One region of the Bacteroides sp. 14(A) genome, then DNA from elsewhere that is predicted to be linked to it. Evidence: riboswitches for the same ligand, from Rfam matches in the RefSeq annotation. Region 1 holds a riboswitch; the other holds the start of a gene.

Region 1 (11,194 bases):
CATTTGAAGTAGCCAAAGATAGCGATTATTGTATAAAGAGCATACAGTCCTGCCGTGAAATTGAGGTCTTTGTAAACATAGAGTCCTGCACTGACAATGTCTACCACAATCCATGCCCACCACTGTTCTACATATTTACGTGCCAGCATCCACATGCCTACAATACTGAGGGCAGTGGTGAAAGAATCAAGCCAGGGTACATTACTATTGGTGAAACGAATGAGTATCCAGGCAATGCCGACAAAAGTAACGGCGAATACAATGCCGAGGGGCGGGTAATATTTCATTGGCATACGGGTAATGAGAAGTTCCTGCTGTCCTTCTTTTTTGATATGCAGATGCAGTTTTTGTCTTACAAAACTGCCGTATTTCCACATCATCCAACCGTAGACGGCTGCCCCCAGATAATAGATATTTATTCCGAAGTCAGCATACAGTCCGGCATCGTAATAGACGAAAATGTAGATAGCAGGCATGATGATGCCCGCTATCCAAAGATAGATACTCGCCCGGTATTCTAACCAGAGGTAGACAAGCCCGACGATGGTTCCGATAATTTCGAGAGTTTGTTCCATGCTTTAAAAACTCAATGTGATATGTGCCAGCGCATTGATACCTGCATTAGGATAGTAGGCTGCGTAATTGGAAGTATAGAGCAGTTTACTGTCTTTGTCCTTTATCTGATTCTTTCCATGACCTTCGTATACGGCACTTCCCGATGCATAACCATTGCTTTCGTATGTTTCGTCAAACAGGTTATAAATCGTCACGCCTACATTAACAGATTTCAATCCTTTCAGTTTGAAAGTATATCCGAGATTCAGGTTGCTCACACAATAAGCATCCAGTGTACAGTCCTCTTGATGAGCATTGTTTAAATATTGCTTGCTGACATATTGCGTTTGCAAAGATGCATTAAAACCTTTATAATCCAAAGAAATGAGACTATTTGCCATAAAGTCCGGTGAAAAGGAGATGGGAGTAGTGCCAATATATCGGGTTGTCTGAGAGATACCCCAGTTTTCACTATACATATCTTTCCAGTCTTCATTCACATCACTTAGATATTCTGTATAATTCTTGATGCGGTTACGGCTCCATGTTGCGTTTATATCCCAACGCAGCCAGTTTGTGATGCGTGCACCTGCCATAAGCTCAATACCCATACGATAACTGTCCTTCACGTTCTCTGCTACGGCTTCGCCAATTTCATTCAATTGCCCGTTCAGTACCAATTGATTCTTGTAATCCATGTAGTACAGGTTGACGCCTGCATTGAACCAACCTTTACGGAACGTATATCCCACTTCGTAATCGAACATCCGCTCTGATTTGGGCTGTGCGGCAAATAAGTTATCAGTATAGTTATTGCGTGTCGGTTCCTTATTTGCCACACTGAAAGAGGCATAAAGATTATTATTGTTGTTTATCTTCCAGAATATGCCGGCTTTAGGGTTGAAGAAGCTGAAATCTTCGTCAATATTCAGCGGTTGCAGATGTGCCGGATCAGCAGTCCAGTCCCATTTGTCATTATTGCCGTTTATCTTATAGCGCAGATAACGATATTGCATATCAGCATAGAAGTTAACTCCATCCAGTATTTCATAATTTATCTTAGCGTAGATGTTGCCATCCGTTTTCCGTCCGATATTACGATAATATTCATGGTCAGGATTCAGTTCACCCAGATAATTCTTTACCCATACTACCTTACCGTTATGGGTGTTTTTGTAATAATTCAGGCCACCGCCGATGGATGCATCCAATTTGTCCCCTTTATAATCGAAAGAGAATACTCCACCACCGAAACGGCTGTCTACCAGTTTACGGCGTACAAGGTCTGATTTCTCTATGGTAGTACCGTTTGTTTCAAAGGGTACCAAGCCATATTCTACCAGCGTACGTTTATTTTTATATTCCTCATAATAACCGTAACCGTCTGTATAGTGTAGCGCTATGTTCAATTTCCACGAAGGAGACAATATTTGATTTAATAATAATTGATAATGCGTCTGGCGATAATAATCTATCTGGTTATCATAAAATCCGATTACATTTCCATTATCATCTTCTATGGCGCCATTGGGATTATATTTGCGGTCGTTTTCCAGTGTTTCCTTATCCAGGCCATCCCAAGCATGATAGGTCTCTTCTTTTCCTCCGAAGGTGATGAATTTAATAGTGGTCTTGTCTCCATAATATCCGCCTTGTACAAAGTAAGACTTCAAGTCAGCACTGGCGCGGTCACGGTAGCCGTCACTGTGGATATTAGATAAACGTGCATCGAATCCCCAGCGTCCATTAATGAGCCCCGTACCTACTTTTACGGTTTCTTTATGTGTATTGAATGAGCCGTAAGAGCCGGAAAACTCCGCATACGGTGTGGGCGAAATTCCTTGTGTTTTCATATTGATACTGGCACCGAACGCTCCGGCACCATTAGTGGAAGTTCCTGCGCCCCGTTGAATCTGCAAGTCCTGAAGCGAAGAGGCAAGATCGGGAGTATTAACCCAAAAGATAGAATGACTTTCCGCATCGTTCATGGGTATACCATTAGTGGTTACGTTGATACGTGTAGCATCTGTTCCGCGTACCCGGATACTCGTGTAACCGATACCTGCACCTGCATCGCTCGTTGTCAGTACTGACGGAGTAAATGACAACAGATAGGGAATATCTTGCCCGAAATTCTGCTTCTTAAGTTGTTCTTTACTGACATTGGTAAACGCCACAGGTGTGGTTCCCGTGGCACGGGTAGAGATAATTTCTACTTCCTGCAGGCTTATCACCCGCAAGCTGTCTTTCTCATGCGTCTGCGCACAGACACCCAGCGTTGCCATTAACAGGCAGGCCGCCATTGCATGTTTTCTCATTACAATTTTAACTATTAAAGATGAATACAGAAAAAGGGAGCTTTTCTTCTTTTCCCTCCGCCGGCACTACCCGGATCAGGTCAATGGGTATGATCTCAGCCCGTCATATTAGGGCACCCCTTAGTTGAAATCGGGGGCAAAATTAAGTGTTTTCGCTGAAACACGCAAATCGAGTGAACGATAACCGGAAATATTTGTTAATTTTGTAGGCCGGTGGGTATTTTTTAATCCTGCTGGTAAAGTGTAATTATTAACTTCAAACGAACAAATATTATGTTATTATTATTGCAAGCGGCAGCTCCTGCTGCCGAAACTGTTGTAGAAGATGGTTTTAGTAAATTGCAGGTCTTTCTCCAACAACTGATAGACTGGGGAGTAAATGCAGGTGGTCATATCATCAGCGCTGTGCTGATTTTCATAGTAGGACGTTTCCTGATATCTTTCCTTAATAAAATGGTGGCCCGGTTGTTGGCTAAGCGGCATGTGGATGCCAGTATCCAGAGTTTTGTAAAGAGTTTGGTGAACATCTTGCTGACTATCTTATTGATTATTGCCGTTATCGGTAAATTAGGAGTAGAAACAACTTCATTTGCTGCCTTGCTGGCATCCGCCGGTGTGGCTATCGGTATGGCATTGTCCGGTAACTTGCAGAACTTTGCAGGTGGTCTGATTGTATTGCTGCTCCGTCCTTATAAAGTAGGTGACTTGATTGAAAGCCAAGGCATCACGGGCACGGTTCGTGAGATCCAGATTTTCCATACGATTCTGACTACCGGTGATAATAAGATTATTTATATCCCGAATGGTGCGTTGAGCAGTGGTACTGTGACTAATTACAGTCGTGAAGCTACCCGTCGTGTAGAATGGATAATCGGTGTGGAGTATGGCGAAAATTTTGATAAGGTGGAAGAAACTACCCGTCGTATCATTGCCGAAGACAAGCGGATTCTTAGTGATCCGGCTCCTTTTGTAGCCCTTCATGCACTGGATGCCAGTAGCGTGAATGTGATTATCCGTGCCTGGGTGAAGAGTGAGGACTATTGGGGAGTTTATTTCGATATGAACAAGACCGTCTACTCTGTATTCAATAAGGAGGGTATAGGTTTCCCTTTCCCACAACTGACGGTACATCAGGCAAAGGATTGATAGTGGTCTGGAATTGATAACTATAAATGAATAAAGGGCATAACAACAATTTGTTATGCCCTTTATTCATTATAGTTAATACTCGTGATGTTTTTTATTGTAAATCACATTTCATATACTCCGAGTTCTTCCTCTATGGCTTCACATTCATCTTTCTCTATATGCAGTAAGCGATTGATTTCCCTTCGCTTTTCGAGGTCAGTGAAATAACTTTCTACTACGGTATACAGGTCGAATCCTTTGGTGGAACCTGCTGCCATGTCTAATGACTCTACCATTTTCTCTACTTCCCTGTGAATGCGTTCCTTGTTGATGAAATGCAACTCATTACTATGAATCAGATACTTTTCCATGATCGTTGGTATTTAAAGTTCTATTAATATAACGTCTGTTATGAACGGTTAGTTCATACAAAAAATAATAATTCCTCTCTAAGTTAATAGAGAATTAATAGCTTTATTAATACTCCTCGTGTATTATTGCCGAATAATAGCGTAAAAGTAAATTTAAAAAGTAATAATACCATGAAAAAAGTAATTAGTATGAATCTGATAAATGTAATTCAAATGAAAACACAAAGCTTTTGGTTGACAGCACTATTAGTGCTGTTAGGTGTTTTTTCTACAGTGAATACCAACGCTGCAGAAAAGTTAATGGCTGGTACCGGCAAAGTGAATATAACCCCGCCTAATCCCCGCTATCCGGTTCACGATTCACTCTATGCACGAACTCTTATTCTTGAAGCGGGAGCTTCGCGTATTGCTTTTGTCTCTCTGGATTTGGTTATGTACAGTAATGTTCCGTTAGCCGAGAAACTAAAAAAGCAATTTGGTTTGCAGGAAGTCTATTTCTGTCCCCAGCATACACATTCCGGTGAGGCAGGGCCCAAGGAATGGCTCGATGCTCAGATAACCAAAGCTTTGAAACAGGCTTCTTCTTCTATGTTCGAGGCTCGTATTTCAGCCGGTTATCGTAGTTTTCCTCAATTAAGTTTCAACCGGTTGCTTCTTCGTGAAGACGGTCGCGCCCGCGAATCATGGGTAGGAGATGACCACTACAGGGCGGTGAATCCGGAGCGTATTCCTCATGGGCCTGTTGATAATTCTGTAGGTGTTATTAAACTGGAGGACACGAAAGGCAATCCGAAAGTAATTCTAATGAATTATGCCTGCCATCCGGATGTGGCCTGGAATAACTTTGAAATCTCTGCCGACTATGTGGGTTATGCCACTAAATATACGGAAGAAGCTTTTAACAATCAGGTATATTGCCTCTTTGTACAAGGCGGTGCAGGAAACCAGGCACCTTTATTTAAGGATGGCGGACGTACCGGGCCGGATGACCCTCGCCCGTCCAATTATGATTTGATAGACCGTATGGGTAAATTGCTTTCTATTGAAGCCGTTAAACTGGCCAAAGAAATATATCCGAACCCGTATGATGTACCCAATATCAAGGTGAAGACTGACTCTCTGCATTTTATCGGCAGACATGACAAGAACCTGAAGTATAATGTGCATTTCTCCGTAATATCCATTAATAACCGTATTGCCATTGCCACTGTTCCCGGTGAACCTTTCATCAAGTTCCAGATTGATTGGAAACGGGAAATGCAACCCAATCATGTTATTCCTTTCTTCTTCGGATATACCTGGAACAACGGAAGATGGCCGATGTATCTGCCTGATATTCGATCGGCAGCTTATGGTGGCTTCGGAGCAGATGAAGGATCGTGGCTTATTGAAGTCGGAGCAGGTGAAAAGATTTTCAACAAGCTGATAGAGAATTATTATCGGATGATGGGAGTATTCCGTTGAGGATGCTCTGAGTAAATAGAAAGAAGAAGATGTATCGGGAAATTTCCAAATACATCTTCTTTGCTTTTATTGGGATAACAGTGCAAACAATGATTGTTCTCTTTTATATACTAAAAGTAAATTTTATAACTGATATTCGGTATCAATCCCGATCCGTCTTTTTTCTCTATCTTATGAGTTTTTTCGTTGTACTGGTAAAAGTGCATTCCTGTGCGCATACCTACATTTAGCATTTTAATAGAAAACTCATGAGATATTTTCTTTTTATTAATTCTATAACTGAAAGAGATGTCACCGTTGATGGAGGGATCAAACTTCTTGCTGTAAGCTCTGGTTTCATCAAATTTAATATCATGTTCTATCATACTTTTACCTTCATCTACAGGGGTATATCGGTCACCACCTTGGAAAAAGATACGCCCGTTGAGACTTAGTACATTTTGTTTATTACGTCCTACCATCCATTCTTTTCCGGCAAGTATGTTCAGGAGATAGTTTTTGTCCAACCGTGTATTACGCCAGATGTTATCTCCGGCTTTGTATTTTGATTTAAAAAGAGAAGCCGTTATCATATAGTAAAAACCATTTTTCATGTATTGCTCTAATGTAATGTCTATACCGTAGTTCACTCCGGAGCCTCTATTCTTTAATATCCTGTCCAGATAGAAACTCTGATGGTTGATGATGGAAAAGGAAGAATTCTCTTCAACAGGTATTCGGAATAGATATTGATAATAGGGTTCCACTTTTAAGTGCATGTACGAGTTGATGTTCCAGTCGTATGTAAGCCCGAAGTGATGAGCCTTTGAAAAATCCAGGTATCTGTTGGATTCGGTTTTTCCGTTGGCTTCCTGTTCCACAAAGTAGTAGTCAAGCTTTTCCCTGCGACTGTGCAGACCGTATGCCAGTGCCAAGGCGTGTTTCGGATTAAAGCTCCATTTAAGGGCTGCTCTGGGTTCTACGGTCCAGTTCTTATTCAGGGTGAAGTACTGTGCGGTGATGCCCAGACTAGTAATAAGATGGTTACTTAGGTTGATGACAGAACTGCTGTATGCCGAGAGCACACAACTTCCCCCATTCCCTTTTGAAATCTGTTCCATAGGTACATCTAAACCGAAATTAGGACTGATTTTGTAATCCAAGTCATATTGGAGCCCTGTAACTGTGATACCTGTCCGGTTGATATGGTTGGAATTGAATTTCTTGTTCAGATAGGAATTAAAGACTATATCCCATTTGGAATTCCGGATATCTCCTACATGGACCAGTTTGTCATCTTCTGTCATCTGATCAGCTCTCGTGCGATCTTTCGAGTAAGTGGCGGCTAATGAAGAACGGATATACGTATCTGCATTGATGAGATACTTGTGTGTAAGTCCTCCTGCCGCTTTGTCAAAAGCTGTATTTCCGGACTGCCGGTCACCTTGTGTCTCCCATTCATCACGGTCGATGGCTTCCGGTTTATAACGGTCAATCAGCCCGATTCCCCAGATGGAGAAAGTTCCGGCCTTCCGGGTAGGAAAATTTAATTTGAATGATAAGTCCTGATATTTCAGATTCATATCATTTCCTGTAGCCAAGGAAGTGGTGGAGAAGCGGTAATTGAAGATATAGGAACTTCCATGCTTCCTGCTTATCGGGCCTTCCGATGCCAGGTCAATACCCAGAATGCCTAACTGAAATGTATGTTCATACTTCTGATTGTTGCCATTTCGTATTTGCATGTCGAAGACACCTGATAGCGCATTGCTGTATTCGGAAGGGAACGCACCGTTGTAGAAATCGGAGTTACCGATCACCTGTGTACTCAGGGCCGAAAGAAAGCCCCCACCCAGTCCGGTAAGGTCGGCGAAGTGAGTCGGATTGGGAATTTCTACCCCTTCCAACCTCCATTGGGTAAACTGGGGTGAATTTCCTCTGATAGCTACAGCGTTGGTTCCTACATCTCCAGCCACACCTGCAAATGCGGAACTCAGACGTGCCGGATCATCAAAACCATTGGCAAACCTGCCTGCTTCTTCCATGCTGATCATGCGTCCGCCGGTAATGGCCATTGCATTCAGAGGTTTATCTTTCTTTATCTCCGGTTGTATGACGACTTCCGCCAACGAGTGAATGTTTTCATCCAGAGTGATTTCCATATATACTTCCTTGGAAGAGGTTACAGGTATCTCATTGAAAATATTGGTATTATATCCTACATAGGAGGTTTGTATATTGCATCGTCCCACAGGAACATTGTCTATCCGAAATCTCCCCAGACTGTCTGTTGTGCTGCCTAAAGAACCGACATTCATAATTCTTACAGTAGCAGACTCTATGGGTGCATTGGTTTTGGAATCCAGTACAATTCCTCTGACTATTTGGGTAGGTTTCTCTGTTTTTTCCTTGGTGGATTTCTGTAGTTCATTGCCGGATGGAGTGATAATGATATGGTAGCCTGTTATTTTGTACGAATATCGGGTGTCTTTCAAGATTTGCGCTAACGCCTTGTCAATACTTTGGGATTCTAAAGACAGGGATATTTTTCTCTTTACATCTACGGCCGATAATTCATAGGCTATGCTATATCCGGTTTGTTGTTCTATCTCAGCAAAAGCTTCTTTCAGTGATATGTTTTTATTCTGTATAGTGATTGGCTTTCTGTCATTCTGTGCTGTGGCATTCAATGAGAGAAAGGCAAAAAATAAAAAAAGGAGTATCTTGTCTGTTTCTTTATTAATGGTTATTCGATTCATTGTTGTATGTTTTTATAAGATAAGCTGCATTTCGGCATAACTTTTTCATGCAAGCATGAAAGTTCTGCACTCAATTTGCATTATCTTTGTATAGTTAATACTTTGTTTTACTTTACGGTTTGATGGAGCATTAGCATTTCAGAACCGGGTTGAGGGTCTCAAGCTGCAATCCGGTTCCTTTTCTTCATAGGCAGTTTCTTTTTATTGTTTTTTGATTAGTTCTACTTTGTTTCTCTGTATCTGATAACTGAAGCCGATCATCTCACTCAATACAGGCAGAACTTCTTCCAGATTTTCATTTTTCAGGAACCGGACGGTATATCGTTTGGAGGCGGGAACGTTCATTGTATGATTGATAGTTACATTATAACGTCTCTCTAATGTTTGCAGGATTTCGGTGAAAGGCGCATCGGTAAATATCAGTTTTCCCGTGATCCAGCCATCTGCATCGGTTGGAGAAACTTCAGTAATGTTGACGGCAGATGTTTTTTTATCGTACGTCAACTGTTCATTAGGTTTCAGTATCTGCGAACCTTGAACGGGAGGGGTGACTTCAACTTTGCCACTTGTCAGGGTAGTGGTCACCAGTTCATCATCAGCGTATGCCTTTACATTGAATTGGGTTCCTAATACTTTGACTGAAAGTTGGGACGTTTCTACAATAAACGGTTTCGCTGCATCTTTCCGAACAGAAAAATAGGCTTCACCGTCAAGGTATACAAGGCGCTGCGCTTTCGAGAACTTTTCCGGGTATTTGATTGCTGTTCCTGCATTCAGCCATATTTCGGAGCTATCAGGCAATAGGAAGTGTTTTTTATCACCGTATGCAACAGATATCTCAACCCATTTATCCTTCGTGGAAGTATAGTACAGATAACTTCCTGCAATAATCAGTAGCGGAATCAGGGCTGCCGCGATGCTCATTCGTTTCTGATAGAAAGGTCGGGGCACCATTTTCTTATAACCTATCTTTTGGTTTACTCTGTTTAATGCAAGTTTAGTGTCCGGGTCTGTTTTTGCCTCCAATTGATCCCAATATTCCAATGAAGCTTTTTCTTTTTCTTCAGTGTCTTTATCTTTAATGATCCATTTCTGAACCTTCTCTTCCGTTTCGGGAGAGAAGCGGCCGGATAAATATGTTCCGATGATTCTGACAATATTATTTTTCTCCATTCTGTTGCATTTACTATATATACAGTCAACGGATGAAAAACTCAGTAAGTAAATGAATCTTTTTTCTATTTTTTCTTTTTAGAAATAGGGGGCTACCTGAATAAGCGAGAAAAAGAACAGAACTATCTGCTTCGTACCAGGCTTGTATCTTCTTCGTACCCTCCTCGTACCAACTTCGCTATTTTGTTCCTCGTATAGGAGCGAAGGAAATGCGAACCGGGTATAAGGAGGAAGAACTTTTGACCAAAAGGTAATATTGTATGTTGTTTGTCTCTTTTCTGTTATGAATTTATTCACCACAGATTCATTACCATACCATTATGCCAGTAATAAGAAGAAGTATGAAATAGTTTTCCGTATCTCTTTCAGAGCGAGGCTTAACTGACTTTCCACATTTCTCTTGGTAGTATTCAGTCGTACGGCTATCTCTTCATTGCTTAGGCCCTCGTTGCGACTTAGCATGTATATCTTTCTCCGTTGTTCCGGCATTTTTTCTACCGTGTCGTCTATTAGTAATCCGAGTTCTTTGGCTATCAGATCTTCTTCCGAAGTAGAACTACATTCCTGATGCTGGACACTACTCAGATAAGTATCTTCTACATATTTGTGCTTCAGAAAGTTGATGGCAGAATTTCTGGCAATTGTATGCAGGTAAGAATCAAATGATCTGGAGATATCGATAGAGTGGCGGTTCATCCAGAGGTTTACAAATAAATCCTCTGTCAGTTCTTCAGCATCCGGACTCGACTTGATATAGCCCTGGATAAAGGCTTTTGTTTTACCGTAATAAGTGATAAAAACCTCCTCGAAGGCCTCATGACTATCTTGTCGTAAAGCCTCTAAGGTTTTTATATCAATCTTATTGCTCATTTATGGTCCGGTTTTGTTTTTTGACGGGAGCAAAAGAAGTGATTATTTGTTTGATGAAGCTATTCTTTTGGATTAATTAACCTTGTCTATTTTATTTTCTATTCTTAGTTTTTATTTCCGACACTTCTGCAATGTTTCCGTATCGCTTTTATTTCAGATACTTCTTCAGCGGGCAGTCCGTAACTTTTAACCCTTCGGCTATACTTTGGGCATTCATTCGCGCACCCTTCAAAGATGTATGTGTATGATCTGTATTATAGAAAACAGCTGATTTCTTGGGCCCCATCTTTTGGAGTTTATCTGCGGATATTTTATTCAGATCAATAAAGCAGGCTCCGGTTGCTTCTGCCGCTTCACGTGTCCATTTACCGTAACTCTTGCTATTGCGTTCTATTTGTCCGTCTTTCCACTTATTGCGGGGCGTGTGACTCAATACAATCGGGATTGCTCCTTTTTCTTGTGCATCCCTGATGAACTTGCGGAGATACCAGCCAAAAGTATAGACTACCTGGTATTTTCCGGTCTTTTCCATCAGAAAGACTTTGCTTTCATCTCCCGAACCGTGTAATTCACCACG
Region 2 (7,029 bases), on a different contig from region 1:
CTAATGATTATGAAGAAAAGCGCATTCATGTTGCTCATCATCCTACTGTCGCTGACAGCAAACGCTCAGACTCCGTACCGCAACGAGGACGGAAAGAAGATTGATAAAGAAGAGCTGGAAACAAAGGATTACCTGCCGGAAATACACGGTACTATCCGTACTAAGTTTGAGTATCAGACAGAAATGGCTGCCAGTCGTTTCGAAGTACGCAATGCACGCATCAGCATTACCGGAAATGTATTGCCCATCGTAGCTTATAAGGCGGAAATTGATCTCTCCGATGAAGGACAAATCAAAATGCTGGATGCCTACGCCCGTCTTTTCCCAATAAAAGACCTGACCGTCACCGCAGGACAAATGCGAGTACCATTTACAATCGACGCCCACCGCTCTCCACATCAGCAATATTTCGCTAACCGTTCGTTTATTGCGAAACAAGTTGGTAATGTGCGTGACGTTGGCGTTACATTGGGATATAAATTCGGCACTGGAATACCTGTAACCTTAGAAGGCGGACTCTACAATGGTTCGGGACTGACTAATCAAAAAGAATGGCACAAAGAGGTAAACTATTCCGCCAAAGCACAATTCCTTTTCGCCAAGAAGCTGAATCTGGCTTTAAGCATACAGAGCATCCAGCCACAAGAGGTAAGGATAAACTCGTATGACATCGGTGCTTTCTATGAATTCGGACGCTTCCATATTGAAGGAGAGTATTTGTACAAAACTTATGCAAACAATGCCTATGACAACGTGCATGCCGTAAATAGTTTTATCAATTACGACCTCCCCTTACAAAAAGTATTCAGCAAGATGTCCTTTCTGGCACGCTATGATATGATGACCAGTCAAAGCGATGGTAAAGCCATCAACGAAGAAACCGGAGCCTTGACTACCACCGACTACAAACGCCACCGTATAACCGGAGGTATCACTTTCAGTCTCAGCAAGGCATTCCGCACAGATCTCCGGCTGAACTACGAAAAGTATTTCTATGCCAAAAACAGTATTGCCAAAGAGTCTGAACAAGATAAGATTGTATTGGAACTGATGGTTCGGTTCTAACACCTCACATGCACCTGCCAACAACAGGTGCATCGTCCGGTAAGTACTCTTTGACTCTCTCATTCATCCTACTTAAACCGTTTCAAATCCTTCTTCTCAAACACCCATTCCGGAGTGTAGAGCTTACCTTCATCATTGTCAGACAGCTCATACCAAGGCGATAATCCACGGTTAGCGGGATTCACCAATATGTGAATCTGTTGAGCCAGCATATAGCTCTGTGCCAGCAGGAACACTTTCTTTCCTGTTTGAGGGTAAATCGCCACATCCACTACAATGACTGCGTGCCCCGGTGATCCGCCTTTGATAAACACATCTCCGGGTTGTAAAGATGTATAAGGAACATAAACACCAGGTTTTAAATACCTCCAGAAGCATCTGTGACGTATCAAAGCCGTACCTGCTCCGTACCCGCTCCGTACTTTCTTCGTGTAGAAGTACCTTTGACCGAAGAATGTACGGAGCAAGTACAGCCCTGATACGGTTCGGGTACGGTGCAGATACAAAAAAGACACATCATAACGAAAGTATGAATTGTATAAAAAAGAGATTAACAGTCATCCTTTTCATGACCAACAAATAATACAAATTCAATTATTTTATTGAATATACATTATCTCTTCCTAAACTTTTCCATACAAAACTTGATTATTTACACGAAAAATCGTATATTTGAGTAAATAACTCAGAGCTTATGGCAAATCCGATTCTTCCTGGTATATCAGAAGCTGAACAAGAACTGTTGTACAAGAAACTAAATGAATACAATCAGGGAAGAACCTCTTACAAAGAGGCAGGTGCTTATCTGGTTGTACTGCCCCGTCCGGAATCTCCCCGTTACTCCTTATGGGTGTATTCTCCTCTTCCCGAACGCCAGTCCATTTTTTACGTCCAGGACCTTTCTACAGACATCCATGAAAGTCTGCGAGCGGCAAGCAGCCTATGTTATTATTCTCCACGTTGCATTCTGTTGGTAGAATATAATGCCAAACGTATGCAGAGTAAGGGAGACGACATTATCTCTTTCGGAAAGTATCATGGACATTTCCTGCACGAAATCTTCCGTATCGATCCGGCATATGTGAGTTGGATTGCTTATAAGTTTACTCCACGTATACCTAAACAGGAACGCTTCGTACAAATAGCACAGGTGTATCATTCCGTCCATCTGGATATTCAGAAGCGGCAGGCACATCAGAAATATTCTACCAGCCGTTTTCTGGGGAAAGAAGGAGATAAAGTGAAAGAACTGACACTGAAAGTACTCCGTGTCCGGCTGGAAGACGATCCTTACAAAACCACCGTGAAAGGAACGACTCCTTATTTCTATGTCCGGCAGATACTGACTTTGGAAGATCCTATCGGCAATCTCGTCACTTTCCGGACCAACTCGCGTACGGCAAGCCGGGAATCGTGCCAGGTGCCCGCTACGGAACATGCCTTCGAGCCCGGAGAATCGGTATATATTGCCTCGGCACGCATCTCTTGTACCTTTACTTCGGGAAACAAACAATACACCCGCCTCAATTATGTCAAGTTTAAATAAACTTAAAAGATAGAGCGGTATTATTCCTATTAAAAACATTCGTCCTTTCTTTGTCGGCAGAAAAGGGGGTGCTATAAAAATAGCTGAGATTATACCCAATGAACCTGATACGGCTAGTACCGTCGAAGGGAATTTTCTTTCTATATTCTACTATTCGTTTATACTACTATCCCTTTCTGTAAGTATAATTTCTAAATTCAGAGTTTGAATGTTTGACGTACAATTCATTACGCATTTTACGGCATCCATTTCTTATTCGGACTCCGCACGCATAGCCCTTGAAGGGGGATGCCGCTGGGTTCAGCTTCGGATGAAGGATGCTTCTTCAGAAGAGCTGAAAGCCACAGCCGTGCAAGTGCAGGAACTCTGCCGCCAATACGGAGCCACGTTCATCATTGATGACCACGTGGAACTGGTGAAACAGATTGGCGCGGACGGTGTCCACTTAGGAAAACTGGATATGCCGATAAAAGAAGCAAGGGAAAGACTGGGCAAAGATTTCATTATTGGCGGAACAGCCAACACGTTCGAGGACATCCGGCAACATGCCACTGATGGCGCCGACTACATCGGTTGCGGTCCTTTCCGCTTCACAACTACCAAACAAAAGTTATCACCCATTCTGGGGCTGGAAGGTTATCATTCCATCCTGACGCAAATGCGCGAAAAAGGAATAACAATTCCTGTCGTTGCCATCGGTGGAATCACACGTGAGGACATCCCATCCCTGAAAGCATCAGGACTGAGCGGAATAGCATTGAGCGGCGGTATTCTAAAAGCTGAGAATCCGGTACGTGAAATGGAAACAATTATACGACTGACCCAATAGAAATCAATTAGTGAACCATGGAAGATAAAACAAAAATTACTTATCCCGAATCCGAGAAAGTTTATATGCAGGGGCAACTCCATCCTTATCTGAAAGTTGGGATGCGAAAAGTGAACCTTACCCCTACCGTAGTAGTGGAAAACGGGAAAAAAGTTATGACGGAGAATGCGCCCGTCTACATATATGATACAAGCGGCGCATACAGTGATCCGGAACAGAAGGTAGATTTAAAGAAAGGTTTGCCACGCCTCCGCGAACCGTGGATACAGGAACGGGATGTAGAACGGTTGACGGAAATCAGCTCCGAATATGGAAAGATGCGTCTGGCAGACAAAAGCCTTGACTCCCTGCGTTTTGATCATATCACTTTGCCTTATCGTGCCAAAGCAGGCAAGCAGATTACGCAGATGTACTATGCCAAACAAGGTATCGTAACACCGGAAATGGAATATGTAGCCATCCGTGAGAATATGAACTGCCAACAGTTGGGTATAGAAACTTACATCACACCGGAGTTTGTGCGTGATGAAATTGCGGCAGGACATGCCGCCTTACCCGCCAACATCAACCATCCCGAAGCTGAACCTATGATTATCGGTTCAAAGTTCCTCGTAAAGATTAATACAAATATCGGAAATTCAGCTACCTCTTCCACGATTGAAGAAGAAGTGGAAAAGGCCGTCTGGAGTTGTAAATGGGGTGGAGATACGCTGATGGACTTATCTACAGGAGAAAATATTCACGAGACACGGGAATGGATTATCCGGAATTGTCCTGTTCCGGTAGGTACTGTTCCCATGTATCAGGCAATGGAAAAAGTACACGGAAAGGCGGAAAACCTTACCTGGGAACTATTTAAAGATACACTGATCGAACAATGTGAGCAAGGGGTAGATTATTTTACAATCCACTGTGGTATCCGCCTGAAGAATATTCATTATGCCAATGACCGCCTTTGCGGAATGGTGAGCCGGGGAGGAAGCATTATCTCCCAATGGTGTAAAATCCATCAGAAAGAGAGTTTCCTGTATGAGCATTTCGATGATATATGCGATATATGCGCACAATATGATGTGGCACTTTCATTAGGTGATGGTTTGCGTCCGGGAGCTATCCGTGATGCGAACGACCGGGCACAGTTTGCGGAACTGGATACGATGGGAGAACTGGTAGAACGCGCCTGGGCAAAAAATGTACAGGCATTCATCGAAGGTCCGGGACACGTACCCATGCATAAGATCAGGGAAAATATGGACCGGCAGATTGAGAAATGCCACGGAGCACCGTTCTATACTCTCGGTCCGCTGGTTACAGATATTGCACCGGGATATGATCACATCACAAGTGCCATTGGCGCAGCACAAATCGGTTGGTACGGAACAGCGATGCTTTGCTATGTGACACCCAAAGAACATCTTGCATTACCGCAGAAAGAAGATGTACGCATAGGAGTGGTAACTTACAAAATTGCCGCACACGCCGCAGACCTTGCCAAAGGCCATCCGGGTGCCGAAGTACGTGACGATGCCTTAAGCAAAGCCCGCTATGAATTCCGCTGGAAAGACCAGTTCAATCTGAGTCTCGATCCGGAACGCGCCTTGCAATATTACAAGGAAGCCAACCACCTGAACGGGAAGTATTGCACCATGTGCGGGCCCAACTTCTGTGCCATGCGCATCAGCCAACGACTGAAAGATTGTGATTATGATGCAGAAATAGAAAATACAGAGAACGAATAACTTTTTAAACTTATAAGAAAATGATTGAAACAAAAGTATCCAAAGGTATCATCAGTACCTATTTTGAAAAATTAGAGAGAAATCTTGATCTGGACGTTGCCATTGTAGGTGGTGGTCCGTCGGGCATAGTAGCCGCTTATTATCTGGCAAAGGCCGGATTGAAAGTAGCGCAGTTCGACCGTAAGCTTGCTCCCGGCGGCGGTATGTGGGGCGGTGCCATGATGTTCAACCAGATTGTGATTCAGGAAGAAGCGATTGACATTGTAAAGGAATTCAATATCAACCACGAGAAATATGAGGACGGCTTATATGTGATGGACTCTGTAGAGAGTACCTCTGCATTGCTTTATCATGCCGTACATGCCGGAGCCACCGTATTCAACTGCTATTCCGTAGAAGATGTTATCTTCAAGAATAATACGGTAAGCGGAGTAGTGGTAAACTGGACTCCTGTATTGCGCGAAGGTATGCACGTGGACCCGCTGAACATCCTTGCAAAGATAGTAATAGACGGAACAGGCCATGACAGCGAAATAGCCGCTACCGTAGCCCGCAAGAATGGCAGTCGCCTGGCTACCGAAACCGGTGGTGTAATTGGCGAACGTTCACTGGATGTAATTGCAGGAGAGGAAGAGGTTGTAAACGGTACGAAGGAAATCTATCCGGGACTTTACGTTTGCGGTATGGCTGCTTCCGCCGTTTCGGGTACTCCACGTATGGGACCGATCTTTGGAGGAATGTTGATGTCCGGTAAAAAGGTAGCTGAGGAAATTATTGCGAAGCTGAAGAAGTAATTTCTCAGAAGCTATATTTCTATTATATACAAGGCGTATGATTCCCGCCTCTACAGTGTGATTAATACATAATAAATCGCCTGTAGAGACGGGAATCTTTCGCCTTTATATTATATTCTTATTACGCTCCTCTCTTTTCTTGCCATGCAGTGTTTTCTTTTGCCAAAATTATCGCTTAATAATAAAATTGCATAACTTTGTTCCCAGTAAACATACTGATAACAGTCTCGTTAATTAATAATTAGTACAACATGAAACACATTCTTTTTTTAATAATAAGCATTTTATTAACCTCATGCAGGAATAACAACATGGGGAGTGATACTCAAAGCAATGTTTTACAAGCAGACTTACATCCCTCCAAAATATCTGTACATGAGATTTTCGATACTATTCAAGTAATACCGTTAGAAACAACGGATAGCTGCCTGCTACGAGCTCCAGTGAAAATTGTAGTCGGTAATAACCGTAATTATATTCTTGATTGGAAAAATTTTCAAGTATTTGTATTCGATGATAGAGGACACTTCTTGCATACAATCGGTAAAAAAGGACAAGGTCCCGGAGAGTATAGGGAAGTATATGATATGATTGTTGATGAAGGAAAAAATCAGGTAAAACTACTTTCTCCATTCGGAAGCATCTATGTTTATAACCTGGAAGGTCAGTTTGTAAGGCAAATCAGATTACCGGACAAAAGCAATTACCAAGCCATGGAAGCAATGGGAGATAAAATTATGACATGGACAATTCCCAATAGCTGCGAAGAAACCTGCATCACAATCGTGGATGCCAATACCGGAGAAGAAACAAACAGTTTCTGGAAAGGACCGCGCATCCTGAATTCTGTAGCAGTAGGTAATTTTTATACCTACAATGGGAAGAGTTATTTTGCCCCTACCTTTCATAATAATGAAGTTTATGAAATTACGGAAGATAGTCTACGGTTAGCTTATCAATGGAATTTCGGTAAAGACAACATTGATATTTCAAAATATAAGTTTACTTTTACCGATGATAACCAGGCTGAAGAAGGATGCCTTATAACCCAATACA

The links. A riboswitch is a leader RNA that binds a small molecule or an ion and turns the genes downstream of it on or off. The one in region 1 is predicted to bind thiamine pyrophosphate.
Region 2: it holds a riboswitch for thiamine pyrophosphate, as region 1 does, so the genes downstream of both, K429_RS0101970 (thiamine phosphate synthase) here and K429_RS0115555 (TonB-dependent receptor) in region 1, are expected to answer to the same signal.

What each region holds. Positions count from the first base shown of each region.
Region 1 covers NZ_JAGH01000002.1:2,118,082-2,129,275, forward strand. The annotation lists gene pnuC (nicotinamide riboside transporter PnuC) at 1-575, opposite strand, end outside; gene K429_RS0115555 (TonB-dependent receptor) at 579-2,873, opposite strand; TPP riboswitch at 2,908-3,004, opposite strand; gene K429_RS0115560 (mechanosensitive ion channel family protein) at 3,147-4,019, shown strand; gene K429_RS0115565 (hypothetical protein) at 4,124-4,372, opposite strand; gene K429_RS0115570 (neutral/alkaline non-lysosomal ceramidase N-terminal domain-containing protein) at 4,544-5,836, shown strand; gene K429_RS0115575 (carboxypeptidase regulatory-like domain-containing protein) at 5,947-8,574, opposite strand; gene K429_RS0115580 (FecR family protein) at 8,776-9,747, opposite strand; gene K429_RS0115585 (RNA polymerase sigma-70 factor) at 10,066-10,617, opposite strand; gene K429_RS0115590 (rhamnogalacturonan acetylesterase) at 10,766-11,194, opposite strand, start outside.
Region 2 covers NZ_JAGH01000001.1:559,767-566,795, reverse strand. The annotation lists gene K429_RS0101985 (porin) at 10-1,065, shown strand; partial or broken gene K429_RS29645 (DUF4846 domain-containing protein) at 1,134-1,409, opposite strand; gene K429_RS0101975 (hypothetical protein) at 1,760-2,611, shown strand; TPP riboswitch at 2,666-2,760, shown strand; gene K429_RS0101970 (thiamine phosphate synthase) at 2,820-3,440, shown strand; gene thiC (phosphomethylpyrimidine synthase ThiC) at 3,458-5,179, shown strand; gene K429_RS0101960 (sulfide-dependent adenosine diphosphate thiazole synthase) at 5,200-5,973, shown strand; gene K429_RS0101955 (6-bladed beta-propeller) at 6,285-7,029, shown strand, end outside.